2 regions of the Herbaspirillum sp. Her3 genome follow, and region 2 is predicted to be linked to the other one. Evidence: riboswitches for the same ligand, from Rfam matches in the RefSeq annotation. Region 2 holds a riboswitch; the other holds the start of a gene.
The links. Region 2 has a riboswitch for cobalamin ahead of ACVC5H_RS11545 (CbtB domain-containing protein). Riboswitches for the same ligand answer to the same signal wherever they lie in the genome.
Positions count from the first base shown of each region.

Region 1: it holds a riboswitch for cobalamin, as region 2 does, so the genes downstream of both, ACVC5H_RS09925 (TonB-dependent receptor) here and ACVC5H_RS11545 (CbtB domain-containing protein) in region 2, are expected to answer to the same signal.

Region 1 is NZ_CM176328.1:2,157,037-2,161,575, reverse strand. Features, by position in the region: gene ACVC5H_RS09930 (FecCD family ABC transporter permease) at 1-657, opposite strand, end outside; gene ACVC5H_RS09925 (TonB-dependent receptor) at 681-2,663, opposite strand; gene ACVC5H_RS09920 (hypothetical protein) at 2,662-2,787, shown strand; cobalamin riboswitch at 2,745-3,036, opposite strand; gene ACVC5H_RS09915 (protein phosphatase CheZ) at 3,534-4,277, shown strand; gene ACVC5H_RS09910 (chemotaxis protein CheA) at 4,277-4,539, shown strand, end outside.
Region 2 is NZ_CM176328.1:2,507,742-2,512,280, forward strand. Features, by position in the region: gene ACVC5H_RS11535 (hypothetical protein) at 127-822, shown strand; gene ACVC5H_RS11540 (hypothetical protein) at 1,012-1,635, shown strand; cobalamin riboswitch at 1,715-1,943, shown strand; gene ACVC5H_RS11545 (CbtB domain-containing protein) at 2,085-2,300, shown strand; gene ACVC5H_RS11550 (CbtA family protein) at 2,311-3,018, shown strand; gene ACVC5H_RS11555 ((2Fe-2S) ferredoxin domain-containing protein) at 3,085-3,426, shown strand; gene ACVC5H_RS11560 (cobaltochelatase subunit CobN) at 3,419-4,539, shown strand, end outside.

The DNA of each region.
Region 1 (4,539 bases), 350 kb from region 2:
GGCGTCGCCGCGCGCCAGCAGGTTCAGCGAAGGGGCATGGCGCCAGCTCCACAGCAATGCCAGCAACAGCACCAGCGCCGTCACCGGCAAGAGGCGCGCGTCATCGAGGTCACCGATCAGCCAGAACACCATGCCGCGCAATTGCGCATCCGGTGCCACCGACAAGGCCAGCGAAATCAGCGCGCCAAACCCGGCCGCCAGCATCACCCCGGTCAGCAACAGGCGCTGGCTGGAAAGCAAGGGCGACATGGCCAGATACCGCAGCGACTGGCGCACCAGACCGAACAGCAGCAGCATGGCCAGCCCGGCCCCCAGCAAGGCGCCGGGCGCGGTCACCGCCTGCAGCGGCCATCCCAGGCGCAGCGCCGCCAGCATGGCCAGCAAGGCGCCCGCGGCCGATCCACCGGACAGGCCCAGCACATAAGGATCGGCCAGGGGATTGCGCAACAGCACCTGCATCAGCGCCCCCGCCAGCGCCAGCGCACCGCCCACCGCAAAGGCGGTCAGCGCGCGCGGCACCCGCAGCGACAGCAGCAGCGCCACGCTGTCGGCCGAAGCCGAGGGACGCAGGCAACCGCTACTGCCGCACAGCGCCGCCGCCGACAAGGCCAGCAGGGACAGCAGCAGGAGGCACAGCACGGGCAGGTAAGGTCGCATCGGCATCAGGCTCAGGACAGGTTTCAGAAGTCGTAACGGGCCGTGAATTTTACTGCCCGTCCGTCTTCCGGGTAGATGCCCGAGACAGCACCGCCACTGCAGTCATAGGCCTGCGAGTAGTACTTGCGGTCAGCCAGGTTGGTGCCGGTCACGGCAAACTCCCAGGCACTCACCCGCAGCGCATAACGGGCATCGACCGTAGTAAAGGACGGCATGCGCGCGCAGGTGTTGGCGAAGTCATTGCCCATGCGCTGGCGGTCCACCCAGCGTGCACCGACGTCGGCACTGTGCTGGCCGGATGTCCAGTTCAGCCGCGCCGACAGCGTATTGGCCGGCACCAGCGCCAGTTGCTTGCCGCTGTTGTCGCCCTCGTCGAAGCGCGCATTGACGTGCTGGTAGGTGGCGGTCGCGCCCAGTGTCTCGGTCAGCTGCACGCGCCCTTCCAGCTCCACGCCCTGATGGCGGGTCGGCGCCAGGTTGCTGTTGGCGCCGAAGCCGCCATTGGCGGTGGGGTCGTAATACAGTTCGTCGCGCACGCGATGGCGGAACCAGCGCACCGTCACCTGGCGTGCTGCATTGCCCAGGGTCGCACCCAGTTCCAGGTCATGCGAGACCTGGGGCTTCAGGACTGCGCCGGTGGGCAAGGCCGTGTAACCGTTCTCGTCGGCCGTGGCCAGGCGATAGCTCTGGCCGGTCTTGACGAAGCCGCGCAGCAACGGCAGCGGTGCGTAGCTGGCCTGCAGGTCCCAGGCATTGACGGCACTGGTGCGGCCATAGGCGCCGGAGCCACTTAGCTGGGTGAACTGCTCGCGGCGCACGCCAGCGGCCAGGCGGGCATTGTGGTCGAACTCGATTTCATCACGCAGGTACAGCGCCTTCGAATGCTGGGATGCATCGCTGTCTCCATAGCTGGCGTTGGTGGCCGAACTCCATTCGGACAGGTCGACCCCGGCGATGGCTTCGTTCTTCCAGAGGCCGCGCTCCAGCACCTGGCGCAGGCGCGGCGAGAACTGCGTCACGCGCACGTTGGTCTGTGCGGACGAGCCGCTGCTGACATAGGTGGAGCGCGAGATCTTCTCGCGATGCGACAGCTCGGCGGCGACATCGATGTCGCCGAAGCGGCGTTCCAGGAAGGCCGTGATGCTGTCGTTGTCATAGGAACCATGGTCCAGCGGCTTGCTGCTCTGGTGCGCATTGGCCTCGTATTGCGCTTGCGTCAGGCTGCCCGGCAGGCCGAAATCGGCGCGCGAGAGGTTGGCGCGCAGGCCGAAGCGCCAGTCGCTGGCGAACCACTGCACCGTGGCACTGGCGTTCTCCTGGTTGGCACGGCTGTTGTCGCGCCAGTTGTCGGCGTGCGATTTGGCATAGCTGGCGTCGATGGACATGTTCTCCCAGCCGCGCGAGACCGCCGCCCGGCCGCCGCGCTGGCCGTTGCTGCCGGCCTCGGCCACCACGGTGCCGTGCGCCGCATTGGCTTGCGGGCGGCGCGTGATGATCTGGATGATGCCGCCGGTGGCGCCGCTGCCATAGAGCACGCTGCTGCCGCCGCGCACGATCTCGATGCGTTCGATGGTCTCGATGGGAATCGAGGACAGCAGCGGCGTGGTCAGCTCATTCTCCGAAATGCGCACGCCATCGACCAGCACCACCATGTTCTGGTCGCCATTGGTGCCGAAGCCGCGCAGGTCCAGCGGAAAATCGCGCGGACCGGCCAGGCTCTGGCGTCCGTAGACGCCACCCAGCTTGCGAATGGCTTCGTTGGCATCACCGATGCCGGCTTCACGGATCTGCTCGGCCGTGATGACGGTGGCCGCCACCGGCGGGAACGCCGGATCATTGGGAAAACGCGAGGCCGACACCACCACGGGCGACAGCGGCTGGTCGGTGTCAGAGCTGGCAGCCAGCGCCGGATGCGCCAGGGTGACCAGGATCAGCGCACAAGCGGTGCGCAGGGCAAAACGGGGACGTGGACCGCCGTGGCAGGCCCGGAAATAAACGATATGCATGAAAAAGACAGGTGATGAAGGTGTACAGCCTGCCTCCCCGCAAGCTGCATTCAACGGAAAACCGCACTGGTATTGCCTGTGCGGCTTCCTCCTGTTCTGGCCGGTCTCCGGACTGCAGGCGTGACCATCGGCCTTCCCATGCGGCGAAGTGAAGGTTCGCGCAAAAACACAGTGGCGTGGAAGATGGCGTTGCCGGCCATACGCAACGAATCAGAACGAATCGTCTCGCCACCGGCACCTGGTTACCGTTGCGGGGGCAGTACACCTTGGCCAGACCGCCTGCTGCCGAGCACCTGCAGCGGGCCTGGCGCGTGTTTCCCGTTCAACTGCCGGCGAGGACACGCCGGCGGGCACCAAAACCGCGCCATTGTAGGCGTGCAGCGTAGCCGCCACAAGCCCGGACCCCGGATGATGTAAATCAGCACAAGCCCGGGGCTGTTTAATTGCTTTCAAGAAAAAGCCGGATAGAATTCATGCTCAGCGTAGTTATATAGAACAAATTCGATATCTTTATCGAAAACATTTGATTCGCGGCCGCCGTCAGTTCTTTGAAGGCGGTCGAAAAATCGAAACAAATGGGGGATTTCACTCGCTGTTTGGCCGATGAGATGGCGGCAGGCAGTCCTATACTTGGCGCCATGGCATGGTCGAGGGGGACTTTTGCTGCTCAGCCGGCCTTACCTGTCATCCCTGAATCGTTGTCGTGGTCTGCGAGCCTTCAGACTTCGCCTTGGGCTGCCGATATCTGTCTGATATCGGGGTCGAGGTGGTTGCTGTGCCTCTTGGAACGACGCATTTGATCCGCCTACGGGCAACTTTGCACAGCAGTGCGCCCACGAGCGCACACCTTTGTTGGGAGAATCAGTAATCATGAGCGACGACGTTGATCTGGAAGCATTGTTTGACGAAATTTCCTCGCAGACGCTACCGGCCATGACTGCCGGCGACCCGGCTGCCGACGCCACCGCCCAGAGCACGGACGCGGCCGCTGCCGGCGAACAGGAGGACCAGAGCGACAAGCCCATGTACGAACGCCTGGGCGGCATCGTGCGCCTGCTGCATGACTCCATGCGCGAACTGGGCTACGACCGCTCGCTGACCGACGTGGCCGAGCAGATCGGCGACGCCCAGAGCCGTCTGGAACACATCGCCACCCTGACCGAACAGGCCGCCAACAAGGTGCTCAATGCCCTCGATTCGGGCATGCCGGCGCAAGACCGCCTGCAGGAGCAAGCCAAGGACATCAACGCCCGCTGGACCAAGCTGTATGCCGGTCAGATGACCATCGACGAATTCAAGGCGCTGGCGGGCGACTCGCAAAAGTTTTCGACCTCGGTGCTGGAATCGACCGAAGCCGAAAAGGCCCGCATGCTGGAAATCATGATGGCCCAGGACTTCCAGGACATCACCGGCCAGCTGATCAAGAAGATCGTGGCCATCACCGCCGCCGCCGAGCGCGAGCTGGCGCAATTGCTGCGCGACAACGCGCCGCCGGAAGTCAAGGCGCAGATCGATGCAGACAAACCGGTAACCCTGATGAATGGCCCCTCCGTGGGAGGCACCGCCATGGGTCAGGACGACGTGGACGACTTACTCGATAGCCTGGGGTTCTAATGGATGACGAAATGCTCAAGGATTTTGTCGTTGAAGCGTTGGAGCTCGCCACCAACGTGGAAGAGCACCTGCTGACGCTGGAACGACATCCTGATGACCTTGAAATCCTCAACGCGGTCTTCCGCGCATTCCACACCATCAAGGGTGGTGCCGGGTTCGTCAACCTGCCGGCCATGGTGTCGGCCTGCCACCTGACCGAAAACCTGTTCGATGCGCTGCGCACCGGCAAGGCTCCGGTCACGCCGCTGGCCATCGAAGCGGC
Region 2 (4,539 bases):
GCGTGGATTGAGACTTTTCTCATTCAAGCCGCTTTGTATCTGTGAAAACATGTCTTTTTTTCGGCGACAGCAGATGAATCGAGCAGGGCTGCCGCCACGGTCGTGTTTTCCCTGAGGAGTGGCGCCGTGTTCCCTTATCCCCCGCAGTCCCTTGGCTTTCCCGCCGGTCGCCGGCATTGCGTCGTGGCGGCGCTGCCGCTCTATGTGCTGGTGCGCCAGTCTCCCGCTGGCGGAGGTGCCGCCCAGGTACTGTGCGAGCCGGTCATGTCCGGTGAGGCCAGCGGCAGCCAGGCGATGGTGGTCTATCTGTCGCCCTTCGAGGCCAGTCTGGATGCTCTCTGGCTGGGCTTGTCGCCCGAGGCTTACCGGGTGCTGCCGGCCTCGGCATTTTCTCCGGACGAGTTGATCGCGCGCCACCACGGCTATCTGCCGTACTGCCTGCACGTCGCCTGGGGCGCCCACGAAGGCTGCCTGGCAGTGCGTGAGCAGGGCGGACCGGTACGGCTGTTCTCGGCCAAGATGGCCAGGGTGTCGGAGCGGATAGACACCATCACCCTGGACATCGGGCTGGCCGATCTGGAGTGTGCGGCCCGCTTGTGGGAGTGCGCCGGCCTGTTTGCCCGCTGCGAGACCGATGCCCGCCTGCTGAGACTGAGCCCGCCCGAGCGACACCGGCATGCCGCCCGCGCCATCGAGCGGGTACCCGCCACGACCGCGCCCGGCCAGGAAATCAACCAGCTCGCGCTGTACGACGCCGAAGCAGCGCAGTGGCATTTCATCTCCCTGGATCTCTTTGCCAGCGTGGCGGGCCAGACGCGCTGAAGAGGCGACAGCTTCCGGTCTGCCGTTGACGACCAGGCAGGCCAAGCATTCAAAAAGCCAGTAAGAAGAGACTTCCTGTCGTCATTGAGAGTTTTCTCATATTCATTGCATTGCCCTTCTGCAACTATGGGGGTGAGGTTTGATCCTCGCCGCGCCCGCCCCCATCCCTGTTGCCTGAAGGAGCCGCCCTTGAACCGCTTCCTTGCCCCTTTGTACCGTTCCAAGGCAAACATGCTGCGCTGCTTGCCGTTGATCCTGCTCTTCGTCTGCCTGGCAGCGTTGCCAGGGCCGCCAGCACCGCCTGAAGAAGTGCTCGATAGTTGCCTGGCCGTGGACCAGATGCCCTTGAGCGCGGTCAGCATCGATCCCGTCGCAGGCCGGGTCGAGGTCATGGAAGGCGGCCCGGCGTCGCCGTACAGCCTGTACCTGCCCGATGGCGACAACCGCATGCTGCGCATCGGCTATGCCAGTGGCAAGCCGCCCGGACGCGACTACCTCTTCGTCAACTCGCACCGGGGCTACCTCGACCGCGCCGTGGGCCTGAGCCCGGACGCCGCGCCCCGCCTGGAACGCCCGCACAAGGCTTTGTTTGCCATGCTGGGCTACCTGGGCGAGCGCTACCTGTGCCTGATGGAAATGCACGGGCAGGGCGGCGGCACGCGCCAGCGCTCGGCCTACGTGGCCCGCATCCCCAGCCGCATGGGTGTGGAAATGACCCTGTATTACAAACTGGCGGCATCGCCCGTGCCGTCCTCATCCTCGCCGGCGCCTGTCTCGCCGGGCCTGCCGGCGCGTCCCGACACCCCCCGCTAAAGCCGCCGCCAGCAGGCAGCTTGACCACTTCCGCTGACAATCGCGGTTGCCCAAGCCGGTCCCCGCCTTTATACTTCGTGCCTTGAGCATTGCTTCTGGTATCCCGCGCGCAGCCGCGCCAGGGATTGAAACGGGAAGCCGGTGCGGCCGGTGCCACAGCACCGCGCCAAGGCCGGCGCTGCCCCCGCAACGGTAAGCGAGGAAGGACACGCACTACGCCACTGTGCCGCGCGCATGGGAAGGCGCCTGTCCCGAAGCCCAGGCTTCCCCTCGCCAGCCCGGAGACCGGCCAGTGGCAACTTCTTCAATGCATCGCGGAGGGCGATCATGCGGAAAGCTTCCATCATTTCCCGCTGGTGTGAACCGGCGCCGTCCGATGACGGCGGGATCGTGCTTGGGCGCTCGCCGCGTGGCTTCCTTCGTTTCATCCACCTGTCCAAGGAAAGCGCATGTCCACTCCCTCCGGTCTGAATGCCCGCCAAGTCGCCGACTCCACCCCCTCCGTTCACACCGGCAGCCAGGTCTGGCGCGACCGCATCGCGCCTTCGCTGCTGGCCTTTGCGCTGGGCGTGGCGCTGATCTACGGTGCCGGCTTCGCCTCCAAGGTCGAGCTGCACAATGCCGCCCACGATGGCCGCCACTCGGCCGGCTTCCCTTGCCACTGAGGAGCGGACGATGAACTGGACGGTCTTGCGGCGCATGGCGTCGGCGGTGGTCATTGCAGGCGCCTTGTCGGGCGTGCTGCTGTCGGGGGTACAGCAATTCCAGGTCGAGAAGATCATCCTCAAGGCAGAGGAATATGAAAAGGCCGGTGAATCAGCTGCCCACGCAGCCGATGCCCACGAGCATGCCCATGAGCACGAGCACGCCCATGACGCCGATGCCTGGGAACCCGCTGACGGCGCTGAACGCACCGGCTACACCGTGCTGGCCAACGTCAGCATGGCGGTCGGTTTTGCGCTGATGCTGGTGGCGGCCTTTACCCTGAGCGGCCGCAAGATCAGCTGGCGCAGCGGCTTGCTGTGGGGCCTGGCCGGTTACGGCGTGTTCTTCGTCGCGCCGTCGCTGGGCTTGCCGCCTGAAGTCCCCGGCACCCTGGCCGCGCCGCTGCATGCGCGCCAGCTCTGGTGGGTGATGACCGCGGCCATGACCGCCGCCAGCCTGGGCCTGTTCGTCTTTACCCGTGGCTGGCCGTGGAAGCTGGCCGGCGTGATGCTGCTGGTGGCACCGCACTTCATCGGCGCGCCCCAGCCCGAGGTCCACGGCAGCGTCGCGCCGGAAGAACTGGCGCAGGCCTTCATCCGTGCCACCGCCGCCGCCAATGCCATCTTCTGGCTGGCGCTGGGCGGGCTGACCGGTTTCTTCTATCGCCGCTTCGGCTGATTTGTCCTGACGTGTCGGACCTCTGTCTGGCGTTGCGGCGCCGGGGAAAGTAAAGCTATCCAAGCCATGAGAACCCATCATCGTCACGTGCTCATGTGCGTGGGTCCGCGTTGTACCGAAAACGGCGTACTGGCCGAAGCCCTGTTCGGCGTGCTGGGCGAGCAGATCGACGCCCGCCCCGAACTGCGCGTCAAGCGTACCCGTACCCACTGCATGGTGGCCTGCAAGGCGCAGGCCCCGGTGGTGGTGGTCTATCCCGAGGGCGTCTGGTATCGCTGCGAAGATGCCAGCGCCATCGAGCGCGTGGTGGTGGAACACCTGGAGGGGGGACGCGAAGTGAGCGAGCTGATCTTCCATCGCCTGGGCAGCGGCGACGTGCTGCCGGAACCGGAGGCCAGCGATGTCTGAATCCTTGGCCCGCATCGTCCTGCTGACGCATGCCCCGACCGACCTGGCCCTGCTGGCCGCTGCGCGCAGCCAGTTGCCGGCGGATTTTCCACCGCTGGCCGGCTATGATCTGCAAGCCCTGCAATCCCGTACCGATGAGCAAGGCCAGCCGCTGCGTACGCTCTCGACCCTGCTGCGTGCCGAGCTGGCCCATGCCAGGGTGATCGTGCTGCGCGTGCTGGGGCGGCTGGGCGCGGTGGCCGGTTTCCCGGAACTGTTGCGGGCCGCACGCGCCGAGGGGCGGCACCTGATCGTGCTCTCCGGCACCGGCGAACCCGATGCCGAACTGGCCGCCGCCTCCACCGCCGCAGCGGACGTGCAGCAGCAGGCGCTGGCCTATTTCAACGGTGGTGGCAGCGTCAATCTGGCGCAACTGCTGCGCTGCCTGTCGGATCGACTGCTCTTCTCCGGCTATGGTTACGAACCTGCGCAAGCCTTGCCGGAACATGGTCTCTATCATCCCGACCTGGAACAGGATGCCAGCCTCGACGACTGGCTGGCCTTGCGCGCCAGCGCACCCGCTGGCAAGCCGGCCGTGGGCATCATCTTCTACCGCGCGCACTGGCTCTCGGGCAATACCGCTTTCATCGATGCGCTGGTCGCCGCACTGGAGGCGCGCGGCATGGACGTGCTGCCGGTCTTCACGTCTTCGCTGCGGGTCTCGTCCGGCAGCGGCAGCGCGCTGCCGCCCGCGCTGGCTTATTTTGCCGGGGGGCGGGTTGATCTCATCATCAATACCACCAGCTTCGCCATGGGCGAGATCACCGCTGGTGGCATCACGCCGGCCGGCTGGTCGGTCTCGGTGCTGGAGCAACTGGACCGCCCGGTGCTGCAAGCCATCACCAGCGGCATGACGCAAGACCAGTGGCAGCATTCCACGCGCGGCATGAACCCGCTGGATGCCGCCATGAACGTGGTCCTGCCCGAATTCGACGGCCGCATCATCGGCGTGCCTTTGTCCTTCAAGCACACCACCGATGCCGGCGTGGTGCAGTACCAGGCCTTGCCGGATCGCGTGCGCCGCATCGCCGGACTGGCGCAGCGTCTGGTGCGTCTGCGCACCACGCCCAATGC